One region of the Dongia rigui genome, then DNA from elsewhere that is predicted to be linked to it. Evidence: predicted binding sites of a transcription regulator. Region 1 holds the regulator's gene; each other region holds the start of a gene.

Region 1 (2,270 bases):
ACACGCACCAGGCGCGCATTGACGCGATGCGCGCACCAAAACAGATCGCCGCGGCGGACATGCCAGGCTCTGGCGACTGCACGGCGGATTGGTGCCGCTTCGACACGCGGATGGGTTATATCGCCGTGGCGCTGACGGAAGCAGGTGCAGGGCCTGCCTGCCTGACGGCGCGGCTCGTCATCAGTCTGGAGCCGATCGAAGACGGCTGCCGTTCGGCCGAGCGCGTCATCGATTTCTTCGACCTGTGGCGGCATGGAACACATGCCATCACGATCAACGCCGACGGTTCATTCGTGGTAACGCGCGCTTTCGATACGGGCGAGCGGCCCTGGACCCTGCAACGCTTTGCAAAAACGGCGCAGCCGATGGAGGCCGCGCCGTCTGCAGAAAGCGGGATCAGTACTGGCGCATCAGGCCAATCAGACGACCCTGGATCTTGACCCGATCGGGGCCAAAAATCCGCGTCTTGTGATTGGGATTGGCCGGCTCGAGTGCGATGGAATCGCCTTTGCGGCGCAGGCGCTTCAGCGTGACTTCATTGTTGTCGACCAGTGCCACGACGATGGTGCCGTTCTCGGCATTCTCGCAGCGCTCGATGAGGACGGTGTCGCCCTCATGGATGCCGGCGTCGATCATGGAATCGCCTTCGACAGAGAGCGCATAATGCTCACCACGGCCGAGCATGCCCGCGGGCACGTCGACGGCATTGCTGTTGTCGCGCAAGGCTTCGATCGGCGTGCCGGCCGCGATCTTGCCATAGAGCGGCAGTTGCACGGTGTGGCCGGCCTGCGCCACGACAGCGCCGGGCAGGGTGGGGGTGAAATCGCCTTGAATCACGCTGGGAGTGAAACCGCGGCGCGCGGGTTCGCGATCGGCCGCAGCCGGCGTCGCCGGTGCTGGCTTGCCGCCCACTTGATCCTCGGCCAGACGCATCACTTCGAGCGCACGGGCCCGATGCGGCAGGCGGCGAATGAAGCCGCGTTCCTCAAGGCCGGTAATCAGGCGATGCACGCCCGATTTCGACTTCAGGCCCAGCGCATCCTTCATTTCATCGAACGACGGCGACACGCCGGTCTCGCCGAGGCGGTCCTGGATGAACTGCAGCAATTCGCGCTGTTTTCTGGTCAACATGCCCGTACTACCCCCTCAAAAAGGTGCTGCCGAACACCGCCCCCTCGTGGGCATCCGGCTGGTTTCAACGGGACCGCTTGCTCCTGCGACCGACCAATCTTGGCGCTTAGCCGACATGTTGGGCCGGAACAAACGATCAACAACTACATATGTTCTAGTTTAGTTCATGATAAAGTCAAGACCCTACCTGACACTTGGTCAAGATGACGCCGCGGCGCAGCGGGCCCGGTGCAATCCCAAGTTGAGAATCGGCCGGGGTTTTGCGAGGCTCACCACCGGATCGGCCGAGCCGGCCGCGTCACGAAATGGGGAGCAATGATGAGTCTTTTCAAAGGTCTGGGTGCCGCCGCGATTGTGTTGGCAGCGATAACATGGGGCGGCCAGGCGAAAGCGGATTGCGAAGACCCGAAGAACGCCTTTGACGACGTCTATTGCTACTCCAAGCTCTATATCGAAGCAGATGGCGATCTCAACAAGGCCTATGGCGAACTTACGAAGCTGCTCTCCAAAGACGAAAAGGCGACGCTGAAGAAGGGCGAGCTGGCCTGGATGCGGGCGCGCAATGGCAAATGCAGCAAGCAGGAAGGCGACGACAACTTCGTCGACCTCGATTGCGCCGTCGAAGAAACGCGGCATCGCATCGCCTTCCTCGAAGAACGTACCCAGGAATGCAAGGCGAGCAAGTGCCAGTCAAGCAAGCTCGGGGATTAAGGCCCTAACGCTTCAGATTCCCAAGCATCCACCGCTGAGCGGAAGAATCTCGGTAACATCGCCTTCCTTGGCCGCCGGTGCATGTGGCGGGCGGATGATGAGGGCGTCGGCTTTGGCGATGAGGGACAGCATCGCGCTGTCCTGCTTCGGGAAGGGGCTTGCGACCACGCTGCCGTCCGCGCCGCGGGTGAGCGTCGCGCGCAGGTAGTCCTGGCGCTGGTCGTTGGCTTTGAGGGCCGTACCCAAACGGGCGAAGACGGGTTGCGTATCGATCCCTTTCTGACCCAGCAGGTGCTGGATAAGAGGGCGCAGGAACAGCGTCGCCGTGACGATGGCCGAAACCGGATTGCCGGGGAGACCCAGGACCGGCAGGGCGCCCAGTGTTCCGAACATCACGGGCTTGCCCGGGCGCATCGCGATCTTCCAGA
Region 2 (2,270 bases), on a different contig from region 1:
GCATGGGGCGAGAAGCGCGTCGCCCATTGCGCCAGCGCATGCAGCCTGGCGAGATCGCCGGTGGGGTCGGCATCCTCCACCCGTGCTTCTGGGACGCAGGCCAGGGCATCGGCCAGGCGCTGGCCCGGATAGAGGCCGCGTGCCAGGGCAATATCATCTGCCCCGTGCACCACACGCATATTGCCGCTGCTGCGCACCAGCAGCAGCGGTGCCGGCTGGTCCTTAGCCGGCTGGGCCTTAGCCTGCGGCGCGCTTGTGCCCGATGTCATCCGCCGCTGCCGGCGGTGCCAGCAATCGCTCGCCCAGCGGGGCAGGAACAGGCTGAGGAAACGTCGCTTCTCGCCATCCATCGTCATGCTCCTCAATGAGCCAATTGGCGGGCCTGCCGCCGCGGCAGCGCCACAAATCGAGATGCCAGCGCGGGGCGCCCGGCAGAATTGGATGCGGTGCTGCCGGCGTGCCGAAGGATGCAGCAGGCGCGATGCGCCAGCGCGTCACGGCGGCGATCGGCTGCCGGCTGAGAGATTTGAGATCTTGCGCGCGGGCCGAGCGGCGGATGAGCAAAGCCGGCACGCCGCTTTTTTCCGCCGCCAATTGCAGCCGCCGGCTCTGCGTCAGATCGAGGGCCGCAACCTCGCCCACCACGGCGCTGAGGCTGGCGCAGCGCAAGGCCTCCTCGATCGCCCACAGCGCATCGCCATTGCGCCGGATTTCAAGATGCAGCAGTCGGTCTGGATCGAGCCCTTGATACGGCAAGGCGCGGGCGTAGAGATCGCGCTGCCGGCTGATCCACAACACGCTGCCGATACTGCCTCGTGCATGCAGTCGGCCGATGAGGCGGGCGATGGCGGCGGCGGGCAAGGTCCCTTCCTCGAGATCCTGCCCCTCGCCCGCGAATTCATGCAGCGCGCCCAATATCAGCCCGCGGCCGGGCAGGTGCTGGTCGATCGCGGCAAGGCCCCAGGTGAGGGATTTTGCGGCTCCGCCCTCAAGCCCGGCCTGGGGCAATTTCTCCAGCAAGGCGATCTGCCGACGCAAGGCAATGAGCCCCGGCGGCGGCTCGCTCGAAGGGGGATGGGCGGCGGGGACAATGGCTTGCTTCCGGATCATATTCTGTTTTTGTTCTCTCTTGACGGAGAGTCAAGGAATGAGAACATAAAACGAACATTTTGGTTGACCGGGGTGTTTTGCGTGATGTAATTTACGTTAAACAACCTGTGGGAGATATCCGCATGCCGCGACCGATTCCCAGGGTTATTCGCTCATTTATTGCGAAAAAGACCGAAGAATTACAACCACTTAAGAGTCCGAAAAGCTCGCCGGATTACGCTGAAAAACTAAATCTTGCCACCGATCTCCATGCTCAGGGCATCGATCCCATCCGTTGGACCGCGGCCCAGCCGGCCGACTGGGCGACGCAGCAGGCCTTTCAGAAAACGGGGCAGAAGGACGACCGGCATTTCGCCGTTGGTGGACGGCTCTACAGGACCACGCCACAGGTTGCCGCCAACCAAGCGCAAGGGCAGGACGCCATCGACGTCTATCTAGGCGCCGACGCCAAACCGGTCGAGCAATTGGTCGACATCGCCAGGGTACCGCTCACCCACCCGGCTGGCCGCCCGCATGACACGGCTGAGAACCGGCCCGACTTCCACGCGCTCAACCTCCATTACGCCCGCGTTGGTGTTGATCCTGCCTTGGCGCATAACGGCGACCCGCTGCCGATGGAGACTCAACTCAAATTACAACAGGCAACGCGCGCACCCGATGGCAGCGAAATCCCACTTGGCATCCCCGGCATCTATCGCGGCTATGACGACGGCTATTTCTACGCCGCCAACGAGGGCACGAAGGAAAGCCCGGAAGTGCAAGCCCTGCGCCGCAAACTCGCAACGGAAAAAGCCCAGGCGCAAGGCGACGCCTCGGCCATGGCCGCCAACGACAACGACTTGGACATCGACGAGGCGGTAGCGCGAAATCATTCCGACGCGCGTACGCGACGTGATCAAGAGAAGAAGAAACGTCTTCAATCAGAGAAGATCGATAAAGTTGAAGTGTTGTTCTTTGAGCCGGCCGGCTGGGCCGAGTCGTCTTTTGGTCATGTGGCTATGAATGTCGACGGTGTCGTATATTCATGGGGGCCGGAAGGCATGTTTGCCGAGCGGTTTGGCGATTATATGAAGCGAAACAACTTTCGTGATGCCACCGGTTTCGCACTGAAACTCGACAAACATCAGAAGGCCGCCCTCAAGAATCACATCGCGTCATAC
Region 3 (2,270 bases), on a different contig from region 1:
CGGCCACCAGCCAGCAGGATGGCAGGGATCGGCGTGGGCTGACCAGGAATCGAACGGAGCGGCATCAGCGAAGGCTAGCATGACACGGATTTTCTTGAGAACCCCGTGGCGCGCGTGCCCCTGCCAAAGCGCCGGGTCAAAACGCCTGTGCCAAAACGCCTGTGCCAAAACGCCCGTGCCAAAACGACGAAACGCGCCGGCCCAGGGCGCAAGGCCCGGATCGGCGCGTTTGCCGGAGAGAGACCAGAGCCGCCGGCCGAGACCGACGGCGATTGTTTAATCCTCTGACACTTCCTTTTCGCCACTGGCATCCATCATGGCGCCGGCGACCAGGCCCGCATTGGCGCGGATCTTCTGTTCGATTTCCTTGGCCATGGCGCCATTTTCGCGCAGGAACGACTTGGCGTTCTCGCGACCCTGGCCGATGCGCTGGCCGCTATAGGAGAACCAGGCACCGGACTTCTCCACCACCCCGGCGGCGACGCCGAGATCGATGAGCTCGCCCATCTTGGAAATGCCTTCGCCATACATGATGTCGAATTCGACCACCCGGAACGGCGGCGCCAGCTTGTTCTTGACCACCTTCACCTTGGTCTGGTTGCCGACCACGGTTTCCTTGTCCTTGATCGCACCGATGCGGCGGATGTCGAGACGGACCGAGGCATAGAACTTCAGCGCGTTGCCGCCGGTCGTCGTTTCCGGGTTGCCGAACATGACGCCGATCTTCATGCGGATCTGGTTGATGAAGATGACCATGGTCTTCGAGCGGCTGATCGAACCGGTCAGCTTGCGCAGCGCCTGGCTCATCAGGCGGGCATGGAGGCCGACATGGCTGTCGCCCATTTCGCCTTCGAGTTCGGCGCGCGGCACCAGGGCTGCCACGGAATCGATCACCAGGATGTCGATGGCGCCGGAGCGCACCAGCGTATCGGCAATTTCCAGCGCCTGTTCGCCGGCATCCGGCTGCGACACCAAGAGGTCGCCGACATTGACGCCAAGCTTGGTGGCATAAGAGGGGTCAAGCGCGTGTTCGGCATCGACATAGGCGCAGGTACCACCGGCTTTCTGGGCCTCGGCGCAGACTTGGAGAGCCAGGGTCGTCTTGCCCGAGCTTTCCGGGCCGTAAATCTCGACGATGCGGCCGCGCGGCAGGCCGCCGATGCCCAGCGCGATATCAAGACCCAGCGAACCCGTTGAAACAACTTCGGTTTCAACCGCCTGCTCGCTGGAGCCCAGACGCATGATCGAGCCCTTGCCGAAGGCGCGCTCAATCTGCGACAGCGCCGCATCCAATGCCTTGTTCTTATCCATATTATCTTTGCCGTCCCTGTCCGTAATCCGCACGACGTTCTGCGACATAAGCGTCTCTCCCACCTTAGATCACAGCACCGCAGCAGTGACAATTCGGCGCCGAATGAAGCTATATGTACATTCTTTGTTCCGCTTGTAAAGGAATTAGATCGAAAAGAGAACGATTGCGAGATTTTTCCCCAAAACCAACAAGATATGGTGGATTTGCGCGGCCGAGCGCCACAATGGAACTGGCTGCCGGCCCGGTTCACGGCCGCAATCCGTGCCGCTCGAATCGGCTGTTTCGCATTAATCGAGCCGGAATAAGAATTAATCTTAAAAGATGCTTGTGATCTGGCTTACAAAGGCTGCGCTCTCACATTGCCCGCCACCCGGCCTTCCGGCACGATGCCCACGACTTTCCGTTCATGCCTGCCAGAAATCCGGGGAACCTTCATGACCGTTTTATGGGTGCTGTTGGCTGTCGTCGTCATCGTCGTGGTCTGGGGGATCTTGACCTATAACCGGCTCGTCGGGCTGAAGGCGCAGGTCGCCAATGGCTGGAGCCAGATCGACGTGCAGTTGAAGCGGCGCTACGATCTCATCCCCAATCTGGTCGAGGCCGCCAAGGACTACATGGGCTATGAGCAGGAAACGCTGCGCCAGGTAATCGAGGCACGGAACAGCGCCGTGAAGGCCAATGCCGGGGCCGGCCTGCCGACGTCTGAAACGGTCGCCGCCGAAAGTGCGCTCTCTGCCTCGGTCGGCAAGTTCTTCGCCCTCTCTGAGAATTACCCCGATCTCAAAGCCAATCAGACCGTGCAGCAGCTGATGGAAGAGCTGACCTCGACCGAGAACAAGATCGGTTTTGCCCGCCAGTTCTATAATGATTCTGCGACCAACTATAATACGGCGGTGCTGAGCTTCCCCGGCAATCTGATCGCGGGGCGCTATGACTTCGGCCAAGCTGCTTTGTGGCG

What was found. Region 1 encodes LexA, which represses DNA repair genes until DNA is damaged. Its sites were predicted from a motif close to ATGTTCTANTTTGGTTC; they were not measured.
Region 2: the regulator LexA is predicted to act here: its motif matches at 1,152-1,168, upstream of SMD31_RS02965 (ImuA family protein).
Region 3: the regulator LexA is predicted to act here: its motif matches at 1,459-1,475, upstream of recA (recombinase RecA).

Annotation. Positions count from the first base shown of each region.
Region 1 covers NZ_JAXCLX010000004.1:23,904-26,173, forward strand. The annotation lists gene SMD31_RS18960 (ComEC/Rec2 family competence protein) at 1-440, shown strand, start outside; gene lexA (transcriptional repressor LexA) at 397-1,131, opposite strand; gene SMD31_RS18970 (lysozyme inhibitor LprI family protein) at 1,447-1,842, shown strand; gene SMD31_RS18975 (molybdopterin molybdotransferase MoeA) at 1,855-2,270, opposite strand, start outside.
Region 2 covers NZ_JAXCLX010000001.1:644,269-646,538, reverse strand. The annotation lists gene SMD31_RS02970 (Y-family DNA polymerase) at 1-269, opposite strand, end outside; gene SMD31_RS02965 (ImuA family protein) at 238-1,110, opposite strand; gene SMD31_RS02960 (hypothetical protein) at 1,233-2,270, shown strand, end outside.
Region 3 covers NZ_JAXCLX010000003.1:120,273-122,542, forward strand. The annotation lists gene mobA (molybdenum cofactor guanylyltransferase MobA) at 1-65, opposite strand, end outside; gene recA (recombinase RecA) at 277-1,359, opposite strand; gene SMD31_RS16280 (LemA family protein) at 1,747-2,270, shown strand, end outside.